Terriglobus roseus: one gene and its partner. The protein of the gene in region 1 binds, or shares a complex with, the protein of each later gene. Links are inferred from orthologs where the notes say so. Each region holds a gene or a part of one and is shown on either strand. Other genes may lie near its edges.

Region 1 (4,064 bases):
GGGCCGCTGCTGGGTGGCGGGCTGGCGGGCTGGGTTCTGTTGGCGCTGGGTGCGTAAGACACCGGCTGCGCTGGCTGGAGTAGCTACTGACTACTCCAGTGCAGCGTTGACGTCGCGCACGAGGTTTCGCAGATAGCTGCGGCGATTGAGCAGCGCCACCATCGCGTCCTTCGACGAAGATTTTGCAGTAGCGTCGTCCGTGTCCACAGCCGCGTCCCACTTGGTCCAGAGAGCCTCTAACTGTTTCTGTGAGTCGTCGAGCATGGCGGTGAAGTTGGACTTTGCAGCTTCAAGATCTTTGCGAAGCTGGGGGTCGTCATCGCCCATCTGCTTTGCCATCTTCATCTCTTCCAACTGCATGTTCAGTTCGAAGGCCTCTTCCAGAAGATCGGGAGGGACAATCTGCTTCTTCTCCGTGCCTGAAGCGCGCGCGGATTCCGTAGCCTTTACGGACTGTTCCTCAAGCTCAATGCCTTCCAGTTCCAGCAGGTACTCGGTGCGACGGATGGGATCGCGCAACGTGCGGTAAGCGTCGTTCAGCAGCGAGGATTTCTCTGTGGCTTCCGCCTGTTCCTCTGCGGATTTGGAGGCGAAGCGATCCGGATGGAACTCGCGCGAAAGCTTGTAAAAGCTCTTCTCAAGCGATGCTGTGTCGAGCGCGAGTTTCGTGGGCAGGCTGAAGACTTCGAAGTAGGTCATGGCTTCTCTTCTGATGGTATCTGTCCATCGTTTGTTGCGATCGAAGTACTGAGACGGTAGCGTCGCTTGCGTGGGTGGCCAGCAAGAAAAACCGCGTTGTTGTAGAGGACATTCACGGTTTCAACGTAGTCCGCGCCAATCCATTCCAACGTTCTGCGAGACGCCATGTTCTCCGGATCGCACGTGATCCAGAGGGGATCAATCTTTATTGCTTTTGCGATGGGGACCAGAAGCCGCACAGCGCGCGCCGCGTAGTGATTACCCCGATGTTTGGGATGAACGTTATACCCGATGTGGCCAGCGTAAAGCAGAACGTGTTGCGTGGATTCCAGTCGGAAGCGGATGCCCCCGACCTCATCTCCAGCGCGGTTCCTCATGAGCCATGCTGCCACCGGAACCTTATGCACGTCGCTGAGGTCCGTGCCAAGGTATTCGAGAGATAACTGACCATCAACCTCTTGCAATGGCTGGGACAGAATCGCCTGCATGCGGTTACGCGGTGAACGACGATCCGCAGCCGCAGCTCTTGGTGCTGTGGGGGTTGATGAAGTTGAAGCCCTGGCGCATCAGCGTCTCTTCGAAGTCGAGCGTCATGCCGCTGAGGTACAGGAAGCTCTTGGGGTCGACGAAGATCTGCACCTTGTCACCTTCCTGCTCGTAGACATACACGCGATCACGCTCGCGGGCCTGCGAATCGAAACGGATGTTATACGAGAGACCGCTGCAGCCACCACCCGTGATGCCCACGCGCAGGCCGCCCTGCTCAGCGGAGACGCCTTCCTTCTGCATGGCGGAGCGGATGCGCTTCAACGCCTTTTCCGTCACCTGGATGTTCTGTGCCTTTGCGTTGTCCGGCGGCGCGGAAACAGGCGGAACGATGGGGCTTGAGTACACGGGTGCAGCACCTGCTGCGGGGGCAGGTGCGCTCATTTCCTTGCTGGTGGTGCTGCTGATTCCTACTACCGACATAGTTGTGTTCCTTTGCTAGCGCAGGCTCTGTTGGCGCGCATCGTAAATCTTCATCTCGGCGCTGATCAGTTCATCGGCCTTCTTCAGCGCGGTCTGCGTGTTGGTATCAAGCTGATCCCAAGTGCGAAAGACACGATCTTCCTGCACGCTGGAGGGCTGGATGTTGCCGTTCTGATCCACCATGGCCGCAGCCTCTAAGGTGATGGACTTTGACACTGGATCAATCAACGCACGACGCACGCGGTAAGCGATATCAACGCAGGCGTTCAGGTGTGCGGCGTCGCCAAGGCCCCATGCAATCTGGTTGGCTCGGCAGGCCGCTGGCGTGCGATAGAACGTGAACAGCGACAGGACGTATGTGCCCTTGTTCAGGTAGTTGCTGTAGTTACGCTGCAACCACTGCGGCGTGGACGTATCCGGCATGTAGATGATGACGTCATGGTCTTCTGCAAGAGAAAGCGGCGAAGTCCACTGTTCGGTTTCATCAAACACCGCACCGGGATGACCGAAGGTGCCGCGTTGCACGACCTGCTGCGCTAAGGTGCTGGACGCCAGGAAGACCAGGAGCGCGGCGCAAAGGCCAGTCTTACGAATCGCGGATTTTAGTGGTTGAAGCTGCATTTCTGTTGCGACACCAGTCAACATGCGCTGCTATGTTGGCAGCGAGTGATGAAAAGGAGTTTCGCATGCCGAAGTTTCTGATTGAAAGAACGTTGCCGGGAGCAGGCGACCTGACGGCGGAGCAGCTAAAAGCTATCTCACAGACATCGTGCTCTGTGCTGCGCAACCTGGGGCCACAGATTCAGTGGGTCGAGTCTTTCGTGACGCCGAACAAAATCTACTGCATCTACGTGGCACCGAATGCAGAGCTGATCCGCGAACACGCACGCCTCGGCGGTTTTCCGGCCGATTCCGTGGAACCAATCAAAGAAACCATCAGTCCGGTTACCGCAGAGTGACACGGCGGAACAGGCGCTTGCCTGTCCCGCCGAATCCTAATGCTTAGTGAGCCGCTGCGGCTAGCTCTTCTGCGCCGACGTTCTTCTTCTTCCAGTCGCCGATGGCTGCACGGATGGCGTCTTCTGCCAGTACCGAGCAGTGAATCTTAACCGGGGGCAGAGCCAGTTCCTTCACGATCTCCGTGTTGGAGATGGCGAGAGCTTCGTCAATGGTCTTGCCCTTCACCCACTCCGTCGCGAGCGAGGAGGAGGCGATGGCCGAACCACAGCCGAAGGTCTTGAACTTTGCGTCTTCAATGACCTGCGTGTCCGGGTTGACCTTGATCTGCAGACGCATCACGTCGCCGCACTCCGGTGCGCCAACCAGGCCGGTGCCCACTTCCTGCGCGTTCTTGTCGAGCGTTCCAACGTTCCGCGGATTCTCGTAGTGATCGACTACCTTATCGCTGTATGCCATGTTCGTCTCCTGTTGAGCGAATACGTTAATTAGATGCCTTCCGGTCAGTTTTCAGTGCAAATCCCTGCCGGACGCTAACCCTTGATAATTCCCCTGTGCCAACGGGCCAGGGCGATGAGCCAAACTACTGTCGCAAACGCGACGGAGTAGTCGAATGTTTTAAACGCCTCACGCCAGGTGAGCGGCGTGTGGAAGAAGTAGCCGGCGGCGATGCTGGAGACCCATGTGAACAACATGGTGGTAAGCCAGGTCTTGCCGGTCGGCTCCTTCATCAAGCACTCCTTAGTGAGCGGTCCATTCGACCGACTCCAGGTCGATGCCTTCCTTGACCATCTCGTACAGCGGGCTCAGTTCGCGGAGCTTCAGCACCGTATCGATGAGCTTGTCGCTGACGTAGTCCACTTCTTCCTTGGTGTTGAAGCGGCCGAGGCCGAAGCGGATGGAGCTGTGTGCAACGTCGTCGCCGAGGCCGAGGGCCTTGAGCACGTAGCTGGGCTCCAGCGTGGCCGAGGTGCAGGCCGAACCGGAGGAGACTGCGATGTCGTTGATGCCCATCAGCAGGCTCTCGCCTTCGACGTAGACGAAGCTCATGTTCAGGTTGCCGGGCAGGTGGTGCTCCATGTTGCCGTTGACGTGAACGTAGTCCAGAGCGGCTTCAAACTTCGCCTTCATGTAGTCGCGGAGTTCGGTCAGGCGCTTGGTCTCGGCTTCCATCTCTTCACCAGCGATTTCGCAGGCCTTACCGAGGCCAACGATACCGGGGACGTTGAGCGTTCCGGAACGCATGCCGCGCTCGTGGCCGCCACCGTCAATCTGCGAGACGAGCTGAACACGCGGGTTGCGACGGCGAACGTACAGCGCGCCAACACCCTTCGGTCCGTAGATCTTGTGGCCGGACATGGAGAGCAGATCGATGTTGTCGTTCTGCACGTCAACCGGAATCTTGCCGACTGCCTGAACGCCGTCCACGTGGAAGAGGA
Region 2 (4,377 bases), 2.8 Mb from region 1 along the record:
CTTGACCATCTGGACTTGCTCGGCGTCCGAGTCATCAATGGTGCGAAGGCGTTTCGTTATGAGGTCTCAAAAGCTGCCCAGCACTCGCTGCTACGTTCACTTGGTATCCGGTATCTCCACTCGCGAATTATTCACACCCCACAACAGGCACTCGCTGCTTCAGAAGGTCTGCGCTTCCCGATCATTGTGAAGGCAAACATTGGCGGTAGCGGCAAAGGTATCGTTCGTTTCAACACGAAGGCCGAGTTGGAAGAAGGTATCCGCACTGGGGCGATTGATCTGGGCTACGACAATGTCGCTCTTGTACAGGAATTTGTTCCCGCACGCGGAGGCTACATCACGCGCGTTGAGACACTCGGAGGCAAGTATCTTTATGCCATCCATGTCTATCTCAATGGCGAAACATTCGACCTGTGCCCCGCAGACATTTGCCAGACAGCGCGGGGCGAGGCACTCAACAACGCCTGCGTGCTGGAGGCAGCTAAATCAGGCCTGAAGGTCGAAGGCTATACTCCGCCAACAGAGGTGATCGCTAAGATCGAACGCATTGTGCAGGCTGCGGGCATTGATGTGGGTGGTATTGAATACATCGTCGACGATCGTGACGGCGAGATCTACTATTACGACGTCAATGCTCTCTCAAACTTCGTTGCGGATGCTCCGCGTGTGATCGGCTTCAACCCCGTTGAGAACCTCGCAGACTTTCTCATCGAAGAGGTGAAGCGTGCCGTCTAATCACTCGATGCGCTTCGGGTACTGGATGCCCGTCTTCGGTGGCTGGCTTCGCAATGTGGAAGATGAAGGCATGGAGGCAAGCTGGAACTATGTCAGCCGCCTCGCCCGTCGTAGCGAGCAGATCGGTTTTGATCTTTCACTTATTGCGGAGCTGAACCTCAACGACATTAAGGGTATAGAAGCACCGAGCCTCGATGCCTGGTCCACTGCCGCCGCTTTGGCAGCAATCACTGAGTCGTTAGAGTTGATGGTGGCTGTTCGTCCCACATTTCACTCCCCTGCTCTGTTGGCGAAACAGGCTGCAAACATCGACAACATCAGCAACGGAAGACTCGCGTTGAACGTTGTCTCCTCATGGTGGGAACAGGAAGCGCGGATGTATGGCGTGGACTTCGAGAAGCACGACGATCGCTACGGCCGCACTTCGGAATGGCTCGACGTGATCAACAGCCTGTGGACGCAGGATCACTACACCCACAGTGGCAAGTATTACCGGGTGGAAGACACAGTCCTTCAGCCGAAGCCAGTGCGCTCTCCCCGACCTGTCATCTATGCCGGTGGCGAATCGGAAGCTGCAAAGAATCTCATCGCACAGAAATGCGACGCCTATGTCATGCACGGTGATTCACCGGAATACGTTGCCGCAAAGATTGCGGACATGCGCGAACGTCGAGAACGCTTCGATCTGCCTCCTATGCAATTCGGCCTAGCTGGATACGCGTTTGTCCGTGACTCTGAGCAAGACGTTCAGAACGAGTTGAACCGGATCACCAATGTCAACGACAACGCGGGCGGATTTGCCAACTATCAGCAGTGGCTGCAAGGTACCCAGCTTGAGCAGAAGATGTCGATCGAAGAATATTCCGTTTCTAACCGAGGCCTTCGCTCCAAACTGTATGGCACGCCGGATCAAGTCCAGGAACAAGTAGGAAAGTTCGAAGAAGCTGGCGTTAACCTGCTGCTACTGCAGTTCAGCCCGCAACTGGAAGAGATGGAACGCTTCAGCCAAGCCGTCATCCAGTAGGAGCTATATCTTTTGCGGCTCACACAGTTCCAGGCGGCCATGACCATCTTGCGCCGTTGCTCCACCGCCGGACAAGCACACCCAATCAGTCACAATGATTCCCGCTAGAAGAAAGCCGGGACAGAAGTGTCGCTTCTGTCCCGGCAAATCGTCGACGCTCTCTCATCTATCGGGGCCGTCTACGCTTCCGTGTTTTTCAACTTGCGTAGAACGGCAACCATCGCATCGACATCGTCGTAGTTGTTGTAGAGCGCTAGTGAAGGTCGCACTGTTGTCTCGACACCAAATCGACGAAGTGCGGGCTGCGCGCAATGATGGCCCGAACGTACGGCAATCCCTTCGCGGTTCAATGCAGCGCCGACCTCCTCCGTCTTGTAACCCTCGAGAACAAAGGAAAGGACGCTTGCCTTTTCCTTGGCTGTGCCAATTAGCCGCAAGCCAGGAATCGTCCGCAGCAGCTTGGTTGCATAGATGAGAAGATCATGCTCGTGACGAGCAATGTTCTCCATGCCAAGCTGCTCAACGTAGTCGATGGCGGCGCCAAGTCCGACGGCATCGGCAATATTTCCTGTGCCAGCCTCAAAGCGCGCCGGTGGTGGATGATAGATCGTCTTCTCAAACGTAACGTCAACGATCATGTTGCCGCCGCCTTGCCAGGGAGGTGTCTCCGCAAGGGCATCCGGCTTGCCGTAAAGCACACCGATACCCGTAGGCCCGAAGACTTTGTGACCGGAAAATACAAAGAAGTCGCAGTCAAGCGCCTGCACATCCGTGCTCATGTGCGATACCGACTGCGCTCCGTCCACAAGCACACGCGCTCCGTAGCGATGCGCCATCTGCACCATTTGCCGCGCCGGCGTGATCGTACCAAGAGCGTTTGCTACCTGAGTGATCGATACAAGGCGCGTCTTTGGGTTGAGCAGCTTCTCGTATTCATCTAACAGGATCTGCCCATCATCGTCGACCGGAGCGACACGCAAGCGTGCGCCCGTTTCCGCAGCAAGCATCTGCCACGGAACGATGTTCGCATGATGCTCGATCCAACTAATGACTATCTCGTCGTCCTTACCGATGTGTCGACGTCCCCAGCTTTTCGCGACGAGGTTGATAGCTTCCGTTGCGCCACGAACGAAGACGACTTCCTTGGTAGAAGGGGCGTTCAGGAAGTGTGCAACCTTCTCGCGGGCATCCTCATACGCGTCAGTGGCTCGAGCGGCAAGTTCATGTGCTGCTCGGTGAATATTCGAATTCTCGTGCTCATAGAAGTGCGAGAGACGATCGATCACGCTCTGGGGCTTCTGCGTTGTGGCTGCATTGTCAAGCCAGATAAGAGGCTTGCCGTTGACGCGTTCCTTAAGGATGGGAAAGTCGTTACGCACGGCATTCACATCAAACTGCCCGCGTGGTAGGTGGAGGTCCGGAAGCAATGAAGGAGATATCTCTGCACTGCTTGCTGAAGCAGACTTTGTCGAAGCGGGCTTGGAAAGAGTTCCGGCGTCCTGCAGAAAATACAACGACGACACGGAATTCAGGACAGCCTTTACATCGTCTTCCGTTGGCATCGCGCTCAGTCCAGGGATAGAAGGCACTGCCGCATCGAAGAGTGGAAACGGTGATTCAAACGCAGGCTGTCCAAACGGAGAAACAGCATCAAGTGATGGTGCCGGAGGGAACCGTGCATCCGTGAACGGAGCCGCATTCACGGATGCAGGAGCAGCCGAAAGCTCAGGCCGAAAGCCCGACGTATCGATACTCGACTGTCGATGCACATCCGCTTCGTTCGGCAGCTTGTCAAGCGGAGCACCAGTGAACATGGACGAAGGCGTACCTCCGAACTGTGGCACCATGCTGGGCACAATGACTGCCGATTGCGCACCACCAACCTGGCTCAGCGGCCCTGGCATCGAACGAAAGAACTCATTCGCCATCTGCGCAAGCATCGCTGGGTCCAAAGCACCCGCTGGTGCGGACGACATTGCACCTCGCGGGTCCCCACCTGCGCCTTCAACTACTATTGGCGCGAAGCCACGAGCTTTGTCCTGATCACTGGTAGTCATAGTAGTTGCCTACTTCAACGTTCTCAATCACACCAAGTGCGTCCTCAGTGAGGACGGCCGCTGAGCAATAAAGCGAAATGAGATAGGACGCCATGGAGTTGCGATCAATCCCCATGAAACGAACCGAGAGGCCAGGAGTCTGCTCACCGGGCAGCCCGGGTTGAAACAAGCCGACAACGCCCTGCTTCTTCTCACCTGTACGCAGCAATAGGATGTTCGTCTTGCCTTCGGTTACCGTCAACTTATCGGAAGGAACAATGGGCAAACCGCGCCATGTGAGGAACGGCGATCCGAACATGGTTGTCGTCGGCGGAGGAACGCCGCGACGTGTGCATTCGCGACCAAACGCCGCAATAGCCGCGGGATGTGCAAGGAAGAATGCGGGCTCTTTCCACACCCTCGAGATCAACTCATCCATGTCATCCGGAGTCGGTGAGCCAGCGCGGGGCTGAACCTTGAACGCCGGATCGACATTACTCAGCAGGCCATAGTCTGCATTATTGATCAGCTCGAATTCCTGGCGCTCTTTCACCTTCTCTACGGTTAACCGCAACTGCTCAC

What was found. The genes of interacting proteins can lie anywhere in the genome.
Region 2: the proteins of iscU (region 1) and BLT38_RS05220 are in contact, whole or in part, in a solved structure (PDB 5XT5), measured with the Bacillus subtilis proteins. The link is inferred for Terriglobus roseus from one-to-one orthologs.

Annotation. Positions count from the first base shown.
Region 1 is NZ_LT629690.1:4,022,518-4,026,581, forward strand. What follows is about bases 1,378-4,064. They hold iscU (Fe-S cluster assembly scaffold IscU), read right to left. Parts: upstream 3,085-4,064; coding sequence 2,671-3,084; downstream 1,378-2,670. Other genes in these bases: BLT38_RS16795 (HesB/IscA family protein), read right to left, coding at 1,378-1,668; BLT38_RS16800 (hypothetical protein), read right to left, coding at 1,684-2,313; BLT38_RS16805 (DUF4242 domain-containing protein), read left to right, coding at 2,355-2,627; BLT38_RS16815 (hypothetical protein), read right to left, coding at 3,159-3,356; BLT38_RS16820 (IscS subfamily cysteine desulfurase), read right to left, coding at 3,367-4,064. Outside these bases: BLT38_RS16780 (MIP/aquaporin family protein), read left to right, coding at 1-57; Fe-S protein assembly co-chaperone HscB, read right to left, coding at 91-699; BLT38_RS16790 (GNAT family N-acetyltransferase), read right to left, coding at 696-1,187; more of BLT38_RS16795, read right to left, coding at 1,192-1,377. UniProt on the Bacillus subtilis protein: Part of the SUF-like system that mediates the biosynthesis of iron-sulfur (Fe-S) clusters. Acts as a sulfurtransferase and thus transfers sulfur from SufS to SufB.
Region 2 is NZ_LT629690.1:1,230,666-1,235,042, reverse strand. What follows is about bases 1,378-4,377. They hold BLT38_RS05220 (family 2A encapsulin nanocompartment cargo protein cysteine desulfurase), read right to left. Parts: upstream 3,817-4,377; coding sequence 1,939-3,816; downstream 1,378-1,938. Other genes in these bases: BLT38_RS05215 (family 2A encapsulin nanocompartment shell protein), read right to left, coding at 3,803-4,377; BLT38_RS05225 (LLM class flavin-dependent oxidoreductase), read left to right, coding at 1,378-1,759. Also shown: BLT38_RS05230 (ATP-grasp domain-containing protein), read left to right, coding at 1-735; more of BLT38_RS05225, read left to right, coding at 743-1,377. UniProt on the Bacillus subtilis protein: Type II cysteine desulfurase that acts as the initial step in the SUF-like Fe-S cluster assembly pathway.